DNA from 3 places in the Micromonospora sp. DT201 genome. Region 3 is predicted to be linked to each of the others. Evidence: riboswitches for the same ligand, from Rfam matches in the RefSeq annotation. Region 3 holds a riboswitch; each other region holds the start of a gene.
The links. Region 3 has a riboswitch for cobalamin ahead of ACLQ28_RS17555 (CbtB domain-containing protein). Riboswitches for the same ligand answer to the same signal wherever they lie in the genome.
Positions count from the first base shown of each region.

Region 1: it holds a riboswitch for cobalamin, as region 3 does, so the genes downstream of both, cobN (cobaltochelatase subunit CobN) here and ACLQ28_RS17555 (CbtB domain-containing protein) in region 3, are expected to answer to the same signal.
Region 2: it holds a riboswitch for cobalamin, as region 3 does, so the genes downstream of both, ACLQ28_RS13895 (acyl-CoA thioesterase) here and ACLQ28_RS17555 (CbtB domain-containing protein) in region 3, are expected to answer to the same signal.

Region 1 is NZ_JBNCKP010000004.1:336,676-342,259, reverse strand. Features, by position in the region: partial or broken gene ACLQ28_RS11065 (magnesium chelatase subunit D family protein) at 1-49, opposite strand, end outside; gene cobN (cobaltochelatase subunit CobN) at 46-3,714, opposite strand; cobalamin riboswitch at 4,025-4,201, opposite strand; gene ACLQ28_RS11055 (MBL fold metallo-hydrolase) at 4,529-5,236, shown strand; gene ACLQ28_RS11050 (hypothetical protein) at 5,248-5,583, opposite strand.
Region 2 is NZ_JBNCKP010000006.1:111,624-117,207, reverse strand. Features, by position in the region: gene ACLQ28_RS13905 (Dyp-type peroxidase) at 1-900, opposite strand, end outside; gene ACLQ28_RS13900 (copper chaperone PCu(A)C) at 897-1,487, opposite strand; cobalamin riboswitch at 1,636-1,849, shown strand; gene ACLQ28_RS13895 (acyl-CoA thioesterase) at 2,043-2,489, shown strand; gene ACLQ28_RS13890 (hypothetical protein) at 2,715-3,389, shown strand; gene ACLQ28_RS13885 (LutC/YkgG family protein) at 3,439-4,053, opposite strand; gene ACLQ28_RS13880 (LutB/LldF family L-lactate oxidation iron-sulfur protein) at 4,050-5,519, opposite strand; gene ACLQ28_RS13875 ((Fe-S)-binding protein) at 5,516-5,584, opposite strand, start outside.
Region 3 is NZ_JBNCKP010000009.1:179,289-184,872, reverse strand. Features, by position in the region: gene ACLQ28_RS17560 (amidohydrolase family protein) at 56-934, opposite strand; cobalamin riboswitch at 1,167-1,319, shown strand; gene ACLQ28_RS17555 (CbtB domain-containing protein) at 1,353-1,556, shown strand; gene ACLQ28_RS17550 (CbtA family protein) at 1,547-2,320, shown strand; gene ACLQ28_RS17545 (histidine phosphatase family protein) at 2,317-2,913, shown strand; gene ACLQ28_RS17540 (phosphotransferase) at 2,929-3,588, opposite strand; gene ACLQ28_RS17535 (GH92 family glycosyl hydrolase) at 3,683-5,584, opposite strand, start outside.

The DNA.
Region 1 (5,584 bases), on a different contig from region 3:
TGGATCGCGACTGCGGGGCTCGCAAACCCGGCTCACTCCTCGCGCTCACGCCCGGTCCTCCAGGTCACCCTCGCTGGCCAGGTACGTGTCGCGGAGCCGGTCGAGGGTGGCGGGCTCCGGTTTGGCCCACAGCCCCCGGTCTGCGGCCTCCAACAGCCGCTCGGTGATGCCGCGCAGCGCCCACGGGTTGGACTGCTCCAGGAACTCCCGGGTGGTGTCGTCGAAGAGGTACGCGGCGGCCAGGTGCTCGTACATCCAGTCGTCGACCACGCCGGCGGTGGCGTCGTAGCCGAACAGGTAGTCCACGGTGGCCGCCAACTCGAACGCGCCCTTGTAGCCGTGCCGGCGCATCGCGGCGATCCACTTCGGGTTGACCACCCGGGCGCGGAACACCCGCCGGGTCTCCTCACCGAGGGTGCGGGTCCGCACGTCGTGCGGCATCGCCGAGTCACCCACGTACGCCTGCGGTGACGTGCCGGTGAGGTGGCGGACCATCGCCACCATCCCGCCGTGGTACTGGAAGTAGTCGTCGGAGTCGACGATGTCGTGCTCGCGGGTGTCCTGGTTCTTCACCGCCACGGCGATCCGGGCGAAGGAGCGTTCCATGTCGGCGCGCGCCTCCCGCCCGTCCAGGCCCTGGCCGTAGGCGTAGCCGCCCCACACCGCGTACACCTCGGCCAGGTCGGCATCGCTGCGCCAGGTCCGGGCGTCGATCAGGGGCAGCAGGCCCGCGCCGTACGCCCCGGGCTTCGACCCGAAGATCCGGGCGGTGGCCCGCCGCTCGTCGCCGTGCTCGGCGAGGTCGGCGGCGACGTGCGCCCGCAGGTAGTTCTCCTCGTCCGGTTCGTCCAGGGCGGCGACCTGTCGGACGGCGTCGTCGAGCAGGGCCACGACATGCGGGAACGCGTCGCGGAAGAACCCGGAGATGCGCACGGTGACGTCGACGCGGGGCCGGCCCAGCTCGGCGGTCGACACCACCTCGATGCCGGTGACCCGCCGGGACCGGTCGTCCCAGACCGGCCGGCAGCCCAGCAACGCGAGCACCTCGGCGATGTCGTCGCCCTGGGTCCGCATGGCGCTGGTGCCCCACACGGTCAACCCCACCGAGCGGGGGTACGCCCCGGTGTCGGCGAGGTGCCGGGCCAGCAGGGAGTCGGCGAGGGCCACCCCGACGTCCCAGGCGTTGCGGCTGGGGATGGCCTTGGGGTCGACGGAGTAGAAGTTACGGCCGGTGGGCAGCACGTTGACCAGGCCACGGGTGGGTGAGCCGGACGGGCCGGGTGGCACGAACCGGCCGTCGAGCGCGCGGAGGGAGTTGGTCAACTCGTCGGTGGTCCGGTCCAGTCGGGGCACCAGCTCGGTGGCGGCGAAGTGCAGCACCGCGGCGACGTCCGGGATCGGCTGGCCGGTCACCTCCTCGACCACCGTGTCGACGGCGTCGGCGTCCCAGCCGAGCGTCTCCATGCCGATGACCAACCGCCGGGCGAGGGCCTCGATCAGGTCGACGGCGTCGGCGGCGGTGACGGCCGGCCCGTCCACCACGTCGGTCAACGCCGTCGGCAGCGCCAGTCGTTGTCCCGGTGACGCGAGCAGCGCCTGCTCATCGAGGGAGTACGCGACGGCGAGGGCCTGCCGCAGACCGGGCAGGGCACGCGCTCCGCCCCAGATCTGGGGGGCGCGCAACACCGCGAGGACCAGGTTGACCCTCGGCTCACCGGTGGGCGCGTCGGCGAGGATGTGCAGCCCGTCGCGGATCTGCACGTCCTTGACCTCGCAGAGGTACCCGTCGAGGTGCAGCACGAAGTCGTCGAAGTCGTCCGCGTCGGGCATCGCCTCGGCGTGCAGGTCGTGGTGCAGTTCGGCGGCGCGCACCAGGTCCCAGATCTGCGCCCGCACGGTGGGCACCTTGGCCGGGTCGAGGGCCTGCACGGTGGCGTACTCGTCGAGTAGTTGCTCCAGCTTGGCCAGGTCGCCGTAGGTTTCGGCGCGGGCCATCGGCGGTACCAGGTGGTCGATCACCACGGCGTGCGCCCGCCGCTTGGCCTGGGTGCCCTCGCCGGGGTCGTTGACGATGAACGGGTAGATCAGCGGCAGGTCACCGAGGACCGCGTCGGGTGCGCAGTCGGCGGCCAGGCCGAGGCCCTTGCCGGGCAGCCATTCCAGGGTGCCGTGCTTACCCAGGTGCACCACGGCGTCCGCGCCGAAGCCGCCGTCCGCGACGGGAGCGGCCAACCAGCGGTACGCGGCCAGATAGTGGTGGCTCGGCGGCAGGTCCGGGTCGTGGTAGATCGCGATCGGGTTCTCCCCGAAGCCGCGCGGCGGCTGGATCAGCAGCACCACGTTGCCGAAGCGCAGCCCGGCGAGCACGATGTCCCCGCTCTCGGTGTAGAGCTCACCGGGTGGCTCACCCCAGTGCTCCCGCATCCGCTCGCGCAGCTCGGCCGGGACCTGGTCGAACCAGCGCCGGTAGGTCTGCCCCGGAATCCGGGCCTCGGCGCCGGCCAACTGTTCCGGGGTGAGCCATTCCACGTCGTGACCACCGGCGGCGATCAACGCGTGGATCAACGCGTCCCCGTCGGTGGGTGGCGGCGCGTCGCCCAGGTCATAGCCGTCCTCGGCCAGCGCGGCAAACATCCGGACCGCCGAGACCGGGGTGTCCAGCCCGACGGCGTTGCCGACCCGGGAGTGCTTGGTGGGGTACGAGCTGAGCACCACGGCGACCCGCTTGTCGGGGTTGGGCAGGTACCGCAGCCGGGCGTGGCGCACCGCGATCCCGGCGACCCGGGCGGCCCGCTCGGGGTCGGCGGCGTAGACCGAGAGACCGTCCGAGTCGATCTGCTTGAACGAGAACGGCACGGTGATGATCCGGCCGTCGAACTCGGGGATGGCCACCTGCATCGCCGCGTCCAACGGGGACAGCCCAGCGTCGCTTCCGGCCCACTGCGCCTGGGTGCTGGTCAGGCAGAGTGCCTGGATGATCGGCACCTCCAGGGAGGCCAGGGCGCCGACGTCCCAGGCGTCCTCGTCGCCGCCTCCGGAGGCGTCCGCGGCGACCGCGCCGCCGGCCGCGAGCACGGTGACCAGCAGCGCGTCGCAGCGGGTGAAGAGTTCGAGCGGACCGGCGTTCGCGGTCAGCCCGCGCAGCGAGCCGCAGAAGATCGGCAGCGGGTTGCCGCCGGCTTTGTGGACCGCGTCGGCGAGCACGTCGACGAAATCGGTGTTGCCAGCGAGGGCGTGCGCCCGGTAGAAGACGATCCCCACGGTCGGCTGCTCCGGAATGGTGGGGTACTCGCGGTGGACGCCGTACGCCGGAGTCGGTGCGGGTGGGGCGAACCCCTCGCCGGTGAGCAGCACCGTGTCGGACAGGAACCGGGCCATCTGCCCAAGGTTGTCCGGCCCGCCCTCGACCAGGTACGCCAGCGCCTGGGTGACGACCCCGGACGGCACGGTGGAGATGGCCATCAGCTCCGCGTCGGGTAGCGCCTCGCCGCCGAGCACGACCGTCGGGACGCCGCTGGCGAGTACCGCGGCGAGGCCGTCCGGCCACGCCTGCCGACCCCCAAGGAGGCGTACGACGACGAGGGCGACCCCGTCGAGCAGGGCGGGCACCTCGTCGGCGGTGACCCGCGCGGGGTTGGCCAGCCGGTAGTCGGCGCCGCTGGCGCGGGCGGCCAGCAGGTCGGTGTCGGCGGTGGAGAGCAACAGGATGCGCACGGCGGGCTCCGGGAGGTGACGCCCTGGCCACCACGGGGGTGACCTGGACGATGCGAGTGGGTGCGGCGTCAGCCGGTACGACAGCCGGGCGGCCGGCTCACCGACGCGGGCGTCGGGGCCGTTCAGCGCCGGGCGCGCAGCTCAGCGGGACCGGTGGCGGACAACCTGGGGCGCGCCGAAGCGACCGGCCCGGAGAACGCGGGCGCGGTCGGTCACGGGCGCGGTGCAGCGCTGACTGTGCGGGCCATGACGGTGTCCGTCGATGAATGAGACGCCGTGCGTCATCGGGTCCTCCTCGGGTGTCCACGCCCTGGGGTACGTCCCGACGGCCGAAGTATCCTGGCTTCCGGATCGACGCTCTCCCCCGGCCTTCCAACCGCAGACACACGGCCGTGACTCACGAGGGGGGATCGCTCCCCGGTGACAGTGGCGGGACCGCGTCGGAATTGCACCGACTTCCTTCACTGCCGTCAGGCCGCGAATGCTGCCACACCGCTGCGCCGCCGGTCAACGCCGACCCCCGCACCACCGAGCAAGACACATTCATCGATGACTGGTGATTGGTTCGCTCGCAAAACCGGCCCGCGTAAGACCCCGGGTCCATGTGGCGCACCCTTTGCTCTGCTTCAGCGGAGGCAACAGTGGCGACACCTTTTCGTTGCCTCCGTGGAAGCAGAGCAAAGGGTGCGTACACGTACCTTGGCCTGCGCCGATCGCCTGACGGGGCGGTGACAGGCGGCCCGGTCACCTAGGATCGACGATCGCCGGGACCAGCGTCCGCGATCAATGTCGGGGGTCGATCACCATCGTCGCCATGCAGTTCCGCCACCTCGCCGGCCGGGTCTGGCTCTGTCCGGGCAATCCCGACCCGGAGGCGGTCCAGGCCGGTGTCGCCGTCGTCGCCGACGAACGCGGCAGTGTGATGATCGACGCCGGGCAGAGCCCTGCGCACGCCCGCGAGATCCAGGCCGCGCTGACTGCCGCCGGGCTACCCCAGCCGCGATGGCTCGTCTACACCCACCACCACTGGGACCATGTCTGGGGCGCCTGCGCCTGGCAAGGGGTCGAGATCGTCGGGCACGAAACGGCCGTGATGCTCCTTCGCGCCGAGGCCGCCCGACCGTGGAGTCACCACTATCTGGACGAGCAGGTACGCGCCAATCCCCGCCTCGGCCCGAGCTTCCGGGCCCGGGCACGCGCGGTGGACTCCTGGGAGGATCTCGTCGTCCTGCCGCCGACCCGGACCTTCACCGACGTGGACGAGTTGCCGGTCGGGGTTCGGCTACGCCACGTCGGCGGCGGGCACGCGCCGGACTCGACAGTCGTGCTGGTGCCCGACTCGGGCGTCATGCTGCTGGGTGACTGCTTCTACCCGCCACCGGCGCACCTGCGCCGACCCGAGGACGGCCTCGACCTGGGCCTGGTCCGGCGACTGCTCGACGACGACTACCACTGGTACGTCTCCAGCCACGCCGAGCCGACGACACTCGAGCAGGCCCGCTCTGCCGTCGACGCGGCCTGAGCAGGCGAGGCTCAGCGGGCGTGGCGTTCCGGGTGTGCTCGGTTCCACACCCGCATCCGCTCCGGGTAACCGGTGCGCGCCGCCTCGTACAGCGGCACCGCGTGCTTGCGGGCGATGGCCCCCGCCGCGCGTGGCGTGCCGGTACGGCGACGGATCCACTCGCCGTCGTGGGCGATCGCCACCACGGTGGTGTCCGTCGCGGTGGTCTCCGGCTCCAGGTAGAACTCGACCCCGCGCCGAGAGGCGACGAACGTCTCCAGCGCGGCGAGATCGTCCCGGGTCGCCTCCCGGTCCAGCTTCGTCGGGGTCGCCTCGGCACCCCGTGACCGGCGGTTGAACCAGCTCATG
Region 2 (5,584 bases), on a different contig from region 3:
GTGTTCGGCGGTGCCGGTGAGCGGGGCGCCGGTGTCGAGGCGACGGCCGACGGCGACTTCGCGATCGGTGCGACCGAGCAGATCCCAGGTCTCCAGGTTCATGCTGATCCGTCGTACCACCAGGGTCGTGCTGTCGCGCAGCCAGGCTGGCCCGTCGGACACCCAGACGGCGGTGTCCAACGGTGTCCCGGCTCGCGGGTTGGCGGTGCCGTCGAGTTGGCCGAACAGGTTGCGTTGGGTGTGCCCGCCCGGCTCGACGCCGGGGCTGCGGCGAAAGCCTTGCTGCACCCACCGGACGGTGGCGAAGGGCCGGCTGTCCTTGAGTAGAACTCGTTGGGCGTGCGCCACGGTGATCGCGTCGTCCGCGCAGATCTGCAGCAGGAGGTCACCACCCGACCAGGCCGGTTGGAGCCGGTCGATGCGGAACGGAGGCAGGTCGGTGACCGATGTCGGCCGCCGGTCGTCGACGCCTGCTGCATGGTAGAGGCCAGGGCCGAAGCCGAAGGTCACGGTCAGCCGTGCGGGCAGCAGCCCGAGCTCGGCTTCGGTGTCGGCCAGCGCTGGCCGGCCCTGGGTGAGCCGGGCCGCGTCATCGGTCAGCAGCCGCAGCATCCGACCCACCTCGGCCCGGCCGGTGTCGGCCCGCAGGGTGAGCGCCACGAACGACGCGTGCGCCTGCGGTTCGGTGGCGACGCCGCTCTGTCGGGGCCCGTGAAACGGCTCGACCATGGTGCCGACAGCGCTGACCAGCGCAGCCTCGGTCGGCCCGCTGTCCCCGGACCGTTCGGTCCCGATCGTGGCGACGCCGGCCACACCGGCGAGGGCACCTCCAGCGGCGAGCGCCCCGCCGGTGAACAGGCCACGCCTGCTCACCGGACGGAACGTGGGTTGCGAGGTCATGAGGCGGGGCTCATGCTCATCCCCGGCATCGGGCTCGCCCCGTGGCCGGGCGCGTAGCTTTCCTGGGCACCGGTGAACGGCTTGGCCACCGCGGAGAACGTCTGGGTCCTGCCGTCGGTGAACGTGAGCGTGAAGGTCAGCTCGTCGCCGGCCCGCACCGGCTGCTTCACCTCCATCAGCATCAGGTGGTCGCCGCCGGGCTCAAGGACATGGGTGCTCTTCGCCTTGATCACGATGCCGCCCGGCTTGGCCTGCATGACCATTTTTCCGTCCTTCATGGCCATCTCGTGCAGCTCCATCGGCGAGACCTCGGTGGATGCGCCGGTGATGGTGACATCGGTGTCCGCGTCGTTGACCAGGGTGCCGAACGCTGCCGTCATGCCCTTGTCGGCGGCCTTCACCCACGGGTCACGGATGCCGACCACCCCTGTGGTCGCGCCTGCCGACGCCACCGCCGACGGGCTCGGGGCAGCCGACGGCGAGTCTTCGGACGACCCACAGGCCGCGACGCCGGCGGCCAGGAGTACCGCGGTGGCGATCACGGCGGCCGAACGGAGGTGCCGGCCGGCGAGGGTGGTGCTGGGCATGAACGATCCCTTCGATGACGGGTATGGCGTCCGGGTGGTCGGTCACACCAGGTGAAAAGTTCCGGCGGGCACAGGGCTCGTGGGGCGACCCGTTCCGGTGCCGACGCTGGGGGATCGCTGCCGGTGAGGGACACCTTCCCGGACCGGCTATGCTCCGGGCGGCGCTGGTTCGCCCGGTCGTGACTGGCCGGGCGTCGTAAGAGGGAACCCGGTGGAAATCCGGGACTGCCCCGCAGCGGTGAGTGGGAACGACCGCCGTCATCAGCACTGGGCCAGCGGCCCGGGAAGCGACGGCCAGTAGGGGACCGGCACGACCGGTCAGGCCCGCGAGTCCGAAGACCTGCCGGCGCCGCGTACACAACCGTGTGCGCTGCCGTCGGCCTCGCGGGTGGGCTGAGCGGGTGACGTTCCGCGTGTGGTGCGGGCGCGTCCTCGTCAGCGTGTGCTCGCGTTCCGGTGGTGTGAATTCCCGAGGGACGGACTACCGCTGTGCACGACACCACCACGATCGCCGGCCGGGCGCCGTCGGCGTCGCACCTGACCCTGTCGCAGATCATGGACCAGCACCACACCAACCTGATGGGTACGGTGCACGGTGGCCGGATCCTCAACCTCATCGACTCTGTCGCCGGTGTTGTCGCCGCTCGCCATTCCGATGGGCCGGCGGTGACCGCCGCCATCGACGAGACCGCGTTCCTGCGCGCGGTGCGGGTCGGTGACGTCGTGCACGTCGACGCCCGGATCACCTGGGCGGGCCGCAGCTCGATGGAGGTGGCCGTCAAGGTGACCGCCGACCGGTGGGACCGGGCGGTGCCGCCCACCGACGTGGCCACCGCCCACCTGGTCATGGTCGCCATCGACGACGACGGCCAGCCTCGTACGGTGCCGCCGCTGCTCCCCGAGACGGACGGGGACCGGCGACGATACCGGGAGGCGGAGATCCGCCGGGAGCACCGGCTGGCCCTGCGTCGGGCGCTGCTCGACGGCGCGGAGGAGAGCTGAGTTCGTCGCGGACCCGAGGATCGCCCCGCCTGGAAGGCTTCCCCGCCGGAGCGTCGACGCGGCTCACCCACTTGATCAACAAACTGTTCACGTCGTGGCCCGATGGCGAACACCCGCCCGGGCCTGCCCGTTTCCGACCGTTCGGCAAGGTGGGGCGCGAATCCTGTAGCCGCAATCCCGGAGCGTTTCTTGTCCCTGCCCAGACGTCGTCGACGAAGCACGGTGATGGCACTCCCGCTGGCGACGTTCGCCGTCACCGCGGCTGTCCTGGCCCTGCCGGCCCCGGCGGCGGCGCATCCGTCCGGCGATCCGCAGACCGTGACCGTCGCGCGCGACGACCAGCGGCCGGAGGTCGTACGGGTGCGGTGGCGCGTCGGCGGGCCGGACGACCTGACGCTGCTCGGAGTCTCGCTCGGCCTGCTGCCACCCGACCGCGTCCTGCTCGACGGGGCGGTCGACTACCGAACGACGGATCCGGCGGTGCTCGCATCGTCCGAGCAGTTCTCCGCGTACCTGCTCAAGCAGATCACGGTGGCTGACGGCGCGCGGCGCTGCCTGGGCGCTGTCGCAGAGCCGAAAGCCCTGGCGAGGACCGGCGTGACCGTTGACTACACCTGCCCAGGGCCGGTCGACACGGTCACCGTCGTGGTGCGGATGCTCACCGACCTCAATCCCGCGTACCGTTCGATGGCCACCGGTCCCAACGGACAACGCGCGGTGTACGGCCCGGGTGAGGACTCCCACGACTGGACCCTTGCCGGCGCGCCGGCTGCGGGCGGCATCAGCCCCGGCCGTAGTGCTGCCGTGCAGATCGCCGCCCTCGGTGGCGGTGCGCTGCTGGTCGCGATCGGGGCGGTGCTGGTGTCGCGGCAGCTGCGGCGACGGCGGGCCGTGGCATGACCGCGACCGCCGTCCTCTCCGCCTCTCGGAAGGCCGAATCGGGCGTGCGTTAACCGGTGGGATCGCCGTCGAGACCGACCAGGACGACTTCCAGCCGGCGTGGGCCGTGCACCCCCTCAACCCGGTTGAGCTCGATGTCGCTGGTCGCGGACGGGCCCGAGATCCAGGTCTGCGGCGCGCGTGGGTCCAGCCGGGTCAGCGCCTCCGGCAGCAGGCCGACGACCTGGTCGGTACGGACGACGCAGATGTGCCGGTCAGGCACCAGGGTGAGTGCCCGCCGTCCCTGCGCCGGGCCGGCGTCGAGGATGATGGTGCCCGTGTCGGCGACCACCACGGCGCAGCCGGTCAGGACCGCGTCCATGTCGTCGAGCTGGGCCGGTGACAGTGGGGGAGCGTCGCGGTGGACCTGCCCGGCGTAATCGGCGAGCCAATCGGCGGGGATGTCGGTGGGTACGGCGAGCCGGTCAACCTCGGCCAGCAGCCCGGGGAGAGCGTCGATGCCGCGATGGACGACTGCCCGGTAGTCCTCCAGCCGGTCGACCACAACCTCGATCAGGTCGCGGCGATCGTCGACCCGGCGGTATCGACGGGGCACCTCCACCGGCGGCGGGCTGTCGGCCAGGGCCGTCCGGAGCCGCGCCAGGATCTCATCACGTGCGGTCACTGCTTCTCCCACCATTCACGGAAGGTCTGCGGCGCGGGTAGCGGTAGGTCCCGCGACCGAGTCCACGCCGAGGCGGGCCAGGGGAGCTTGCGCAGCGTACGAGCGCCGGTGCGTCGCTCGCGGTACGCCCCGAGGGGTCCCGCGCCGACCCGGGCCAGGCGCAGGGCGGCGGCCCATCGCCGGGGGCTGCGCATGACCCACGCCAGGACGCGCATGGTGGCCTGTTCAGCCATCGGATGCGGCGCCTGCTGGCGGAGGTGGACCAGGATCTCCGGAATGTTGATCTTCACGGGGCACACGTCGTAGCAGGCGCCGCAGAGGGTCGACGCGTACGGCAGGGACGCGTTGTCGGCCACGCCGGTCAGCTGGGGTGACAGGATCGCGCCGATCGGCCCCGGATACACCGAGCCGTACGCGTGCCCGCCGGCCCGCTCGTACACCGGGCAGACGTTGAGGCACGCCGAGCAGCGGATGCAGGACAGCGCCGGCCGCCCGACCGGGTCGGCGAGCACCGCGGACCGGCCATTGTCGACGAGCACGATGTGCACGGCCTGAGGGCCGTCGCCCGGGGTGACGCCGGTCCACGTCGAGGTGTACGGGTTCATCCGCTCGCCGGTGGAGGATCGCGGCAGCAGTTGCAGGAAGACCTCCAGGTCGCTGAAGGTCGGTAGCAGCTTCTCGACGCCAACGACGCTGATCAGCGTCTCCGGGAGGGTGAGGCACATTCGCCCGTTGCCTTCGGATTCCACCACCACAAGCGTGCCGGTGTCGGCGATGGCGAAGTTGGCGCCGGACACGGCGACCCGAGCCGAGAGGAAACGTCGACGCAGATGGGCGCGTGCCGCCTCGGCCAGTGCCGCCGGCTCGTCGCTGAGGTCGGCGGGGGCGTCGGGCATTCGACGCTGGAAGATCTCCCGGATCTGCGCCCGGTTGTAGTGGATGGCCGGCACCAGGATGTGCGACGGGGTGTCCTCGCCGAGCTGCACGATCAGCTCCGCGAGGTCCGTCTCGTACGCGGCGATCCCGGCCGCATCGAGGGCCTCGTTGAGTTCGATCTCCTGGGTTGCCATCGACTTGACCTTCACGACCTCGTCGGCCCCGGCGGCTCGGGTCAACTCGACCACGATCCGGCAGGCCTCAGCCGCGTCGCGGGCCCAGTGCACGATGGCACCGGCAGCGGTGGCGGAAGCTTCGAACTGCTCCAGCAACTCCGGCAACCGGCGTTGGACGTCGGCCTTGATCGCGGAGCCGGCGTCCCGGAGAGCCTCCCAGTCGGGCACCTCGTCGACGACCCGGGCACGTTTGGCACGGATGGTGCGGGTGGCCCGGTGCAGGTTGGCCCGCAGTTGCGTGTCGGCGACGGCCGGCTTGGCCGCGGTGGGAAAGGGCAGTGGCGTGCGAATCCGGCCGCCTCCGGTGGCCGGCGCGACCGCCCCACCGGTCCGGTCTGCACCGGGACGGTTCATGAGGCGGCTCCCGTCGCGGCCAGAATCTCCGCGTAATGCATGGCCCGCACGCCCGACCGGTGGCG
Region 3 (5,584 bases):
GCAGGCCCAGGCGCGGGAGGGCTTCCGACCCGTCAGGCCGCGCGCCCCCGCGGCGTCACGACGCCTTCAACTGGTACGCCCCACGGGCGGTCTCTCGCCAGATCGCCGCACGCTCGTCGTCGCGGAGCGGGTCCAGCAGGTCGGTGAGGGCGTCGACCCAGCGGGTGTACGAGGTGGCGAGCAGACACACCGGCCAGTCCGAGCCGAACATCAGCCGGTCCGGGCCGAACACGTCGAGCGCGTGCTCGACGGCGGGCCGCAGATCGGCCGTCGACCAGGACGGGCCGTCCACCTCGGTCACCAGGCCGGAGAGCTTCGCCGTGGTGTTGGGCTCGGCAGCGAGCGCACGCAGGTCACGGGGCCAGGTGCCGAGGCCTGCGTGCCCGAGCGACGGTTTGCCGAGGTGGTCCAGGACGAACCGCATCTGGGGCAGATCGCGGACGAGCCGAGTCGCCGCCGGCAGTTGGTGGTCGCGCACCAGCAGGTCGAAGGCGAGGCCGGCCGCGCCGACCGCGGCGATGCCCCGCCGGACGTCCGGGCGGTCGAGGTACGCCGGGTCAGGTTCGGATTGGACGAGGTGGCGGATCCCGACCAACCAGTCTCCGCCCCGTGCCGCCCGAAGTCGGTCGAGGCGAACGCCGACGTCGTCAGCGGTGAGGTCGACCCAGCCGACGACCCCGGCGATGAGGGGATCGTCGGCCGCGATGCCCAGCAACTCGGGCGTCTCCGTCCGGGAAGCGACGGACTGCACGACGACGGTCTGGGTGACGCCGGCAGCCTGGGCCGCCGGGGCGAGATCGAGAGGCGTGAAATCATCGTCGATCGCGGCCATGGTGTGCGGATCGATCCAGGGCTGCGGGTGCCGTGCCCGGACCCAGAGGTGATGGTGCGCGTCAACGATGTCCGGTCCCAGCGCCGGCTCGTTGGTCGTCATCGGACACGCCCTGGCACGCTCACGTACACCCCACACCCCGCCCACTCATTGGTCAGATGTCCGGGTCGGCCCGGTGTTTCAGACCCGACCCGGCAGATTGCCCATGTTAGCGGTAACAGGCCGCCCATGGGTCGCGGGATGTGTGCGTCAGCGCAATCAAGCATCGTATCTTTAACATCCAGCCTTGTCGATAGTATCCGCATCGCAGGTCCGGGCTTGCCGGGCTGGGTTGACCGCCTGAGGCGGCACCGATACCGTCGACCCACTATCTGCGGCGACGCGAGGGAAGCCGGTTTGAATCCGGCGCGGTCGCGCCACTGTAAGCGGTTTCCCAGCTCATTGGGCCCGCGAGCCAGGACACTCGGTCGTCCGCAGCCTTGCAATGGGGACGCGTCATCCCCGGGGAGGTTCGTGTTTCATGTCTAGTTCTACTTCCAGCCAGCCGATGGTGCGTCCCGCTGACACCACTCGTCTCTTGTGGATCGTCCTGGCGACCGTCGTTGCGCTCAGCCTGCTTGCCTACCTCGTCGCCTTCGATCAGGGGGCGGTCTCGCGCAGTGGCATGTACCTGCACGAGCTGATGCACGACGGTCGGCACCTGCTGGGCGTCCCGTGCCACTGACATCCACCACTGCTCCCCCGTTCGTCACCGTCCTCGTCCGTGGGCTGCTCGCCGGCCTGATCGCCGGCCTGATCGCGGGGACGTTCGCGTACGTCGCCGGCGAACCACAGGTCGAGGCGGCCATCGCCATCGAGGAAGCGGCGGCGGCGCATTCCGAGCCCGCAGCCGGTGGGCACGATCACGAGGACGCCCTGGTCAGCCGGACTGGTCAGCGCGGTGGTCTGTTCCTCGCCACCGGCCTGTTCGGCGCCGCGATGGGCGGCCTGCTGGCTACGGCGTACGTCCTGCTGTCCCGTCGACGTCGGACCTACGACGACGGCCGGTCGGGCCTGCTGCTGGCCGGCGCGGCACTGCTCGGCGCAGTGATCGTGCCGTTTTTGAAGTATCCGGCGAATCCCCCGGCCGTTGGCGACCCGGCCACCATCAACCAGCGCACCGTCACCTATCTGCTGATGGTGGTGCTCGGCCTGGTGGCGGTGTGGGCGGGCTCGCTGGGCTATCGGGCGGTCGGCAACGAGGCGCCGACGTGGCAGCGCGCCGCTGCGGCCGCCGCAGGGTTCCTGCTGGTCACCGTGGTGTCCTACGTGGTGATGCCGTCCTTCCAGGAGGTTCCGGCCGACTTCCCCGCAACTCTGCTGTGGGATTTCCGGCTCGCCTCTCTCGGCACCCAGGTGGTGCTCTGGACTGGGATCGGCCTGCTGTTCGCGGCGCTGATGCACCAGGACCGGCGTCGTCGGGCTGCCGCCGCGCTTCCGAGCACGTGACCCCCACCAGCCTCCGGCTGGTCGCCCACGGTCACACCACCGCCCTGCGGCGGGCCCGTTTCGGCGGGACGGACGACGGCTTGGACGAGGGCGGCCTGCGGGCCGCCCTCGCCCAGGCGCGCGTCGAGTCGGGCCGACGCGGGCATTTGTCCGTCGACGATGCGTGCCTGTCGAGTCCAGCGGCAGCGGCCACCCAGACCGCCTACGCCTTCGGTCTGCGGCCCACCATCGACGCCGCGTTGGCCGACTGTGACTACGGCGACTGGACCGGACGGTCGTTCGAGGAGATCGCCGTCGAACAGCCGCAGGCCTTGCACGAGTGGCTGTCCACGCCGGACTCCGCGCCTCATGGAGGCGAATCCGTCGCGGCGGTGCGGGACCGGGTGGGTCGCTGGCTGGACGGGCAGCGCGCGCGAGGCCAGCGAATCATCACGGTCACCCACCCGCTGGTGATCCGGGTCGCGATCGTCCACGCTCTCGACCTGCCGATCGCGACGTACCGGCAGGTCGACGTGGAGCCGTTGGCGGTGGTCCGGCTCACCAGCCAGGGCGCGCGGTGGCAGTTACGACTGACCGCACCGCGAGCAGGCTGAGCGGCTACCTGCGGGTCAGCCTGCGCGGGTGTGGACCAGGGCAGCCGCGCGGTCCAGGGCAGTTTTCTCGTCGACGGAGAGTGTGGGGTTGACCCGGCGCAGGCCCAGCGCGCTTCGCAGTTGGCTGGCACGCGGTGGCGTCGCCCGCTGTTGGAAGGCGTCGAGGCCCTCCCGGGCGAAGTCGGCGAGCTGCGCGTCCAGGCTGACCGCCACCTCGGCAAAGATCAGGGCGGTCATGGCAACGTCCAGGTCAGCCGGCCCCTCGGCGGCGTTGCGCCAATCGATCACCACAGGCCCGTGCGAGGTCAGCATGACGTTCTGCGGGTGCAGGTCCAGGTGCAGGACGCGGTCCGTCGGCTCGGCACTGAACCGAGCCGGCAGGCGGTGGAGGCGGTCGTGCAGGTCGACGAGCAGCTCGGCGGCAGCGCCGACGTCCATGTGGCCGGCGAGCAGCGCGTCCAGGAGAGTCTCGCCGTCGAGTCGTTCGAGCACCAGGTCAGGGCCGTCGACGGCGTACACGGCCGGGACCGGGTAACCGGCGGCGGCGACGTACGCCATCACCTCCGCCTCCGGGGCGGTGTCCCCGCCCTGGCGGTAGTGGCGCAGCACCCTCGACTCGTCGAGCGCGAAGACATCGGCGTCGCGCCCGGACGCGAGCAGTGCGAGATCGGCCACGGCAGCCGACGCTAACAGGCAATCATTTCCGCCCCCCGTGTTGGGCGGGCCGTGAGCACGGCCCGCCCAACACGGCTGCACTAGGGCAGCAGTTCTAGCCGGTTACGGTGAACGGTCGGGACACCTTCGTCGCCGACGTAGCACCGTTCAGCGTGACGCTGGTCGCGCCCGCCTTCGCCACGCCCGGGACGCTGACCGTCGCGCCGGAGATGACACCGTCACCATTCGTGCGCACGGTGCTGACCGCGAGACCGTTCCCGAAGGTGATCGTGACCGCCTCGTTCGGGGCGAACCCGGAACCGTCGATCGTGATCGTCCTGGCGCGCGGCCCCGAGGTGGTCGTCAGCGCCACCCTCGGCTGGTAGGTCGGCACCTCCGTTGGCGCGGTCACCTGGACGGTGGCCGTCGCCGGGATACGGGAGGACGCTCCCGTTGCGGTGACGGCGTACCGGCCAGGCTGCGCGTCACCGGACGTCGCGACCGAAGCCCGCACCGTGCCTGCCGCGGAAGCCTCGACCTTCGTGGTCCGTGCCGGGTTGGTGCCGACAGTGACGGTCACCTGCTCGCCGGCGGCGAACCCGCTGCCGTCGACGGTGATCGCCTCACCAGTGGTGACGGTGCTGGCGGCCGACAGTTCGATCGCCGGCTGGGACCTGCCACGTACCACGGTCACGGTGAACGCCCTGATGCTGCTCGACTGCGTGTCCCACGCGGTGACGCGCACCGTGTAGGTGCCCTCCCGCGCATAGGTGTGCTGCCCGCTCAGCGCACCGGACGCACCGATCGTCACGTCGTCCGGAGCAGTGCCGTCACCCCATTGGACGCGGGCGCGGTAGCCCGTCGTCCCGGGTACGCCGCCAGTCACCGAACCGAGGTCCGCCGCGAGGACCTGCCCGGCGTTCGCCGACTGGTCCTTCGGGGCGACGGTCGTCAGGGCGGGGGCCGGTGTGCCGTCGTTGGCGACGGCGAACACGTGGATCCGGCCTTCCGAGCGAGGATCGCCGGTCTGCGTCGGCAGGGTCACCGACACCAGCGTCTTGCCCGCCGGGATCTGGTACGGCGCGGTGGCGAACAGGAACGGCTGGGCACCGTCCCGGCTCGAGCCGTACAGGCGGTAGGACGTCTTGGCAACGACGATGTTGCCGTACGACGGGGTGCCGTCGGGGTTGCCGCCCAGCGTCCAGTCGCTCAGCTGGATCGGGATGCTGGCCGTGCTGCCGTCGCTGAACGTCGCCGTGCCGGTGGTGCTCTGGTTGCCCTGCGTTCCGGCGCCGACGAAGGAGATGCTCCGGGCGTCGTCCGGAAGGTCGAGAACGAGCGTCGCACCGTTGCCGGTGGCGTTGTCGGGCCGCCCGGCCGGGATCACCGGCAGCGTGAACTGCAGCGCGGTTCCCGGGACCTGCTGCCGCCCGCCCTGGGTCGCGCCGCCCGCCGCCAGGGCGGCCCGCGAGTAGGCCCACGACTTGGCGTCGCAGTCCGCCGCGAGGACCCCTTCGTCCCCGATGCAGACGGTGTCGAAAGCGGCGGTGAGGCCGGAGGTCGGGGCGTACCCCACCTCGACGCCGACCGTCGCGGAGCTCTGGCTTTCGCCGTCGGTCACCGTGACGTTCGCCTGGTGGTAGCCCGGCGTGGCGTAGGTGTGCGACCCACCGATGCGGTAGACGGCCCGTGAGCTCAGCGTCAGGGTGCCCTCGGTGACCGGCGTGCCGTCACCCCAGTCGATCGTGGCCTGGTAACCGGTGGCGGTGCCGCCGGTGACGGTGGCCAGCGGCACCGAGACCGGTACGCCGGACGTCGCGTGCACGCTGTCTGCGGCGGTCAGTGCGATGTCGCCTCCCCCGAGGTCGACGTCACCCCCGGCGAGCAACTCGATCTCGGCGAGGTTGGTCTGCGCGGCGCCGACGGTCTTCGTCACGGCGAGACGGAACTGCGCGAACCGCCCGGGCTTGTCGATCGTGTACGGGCGGGTCTGGTTGCGCCACGGGAACGCCTGGTC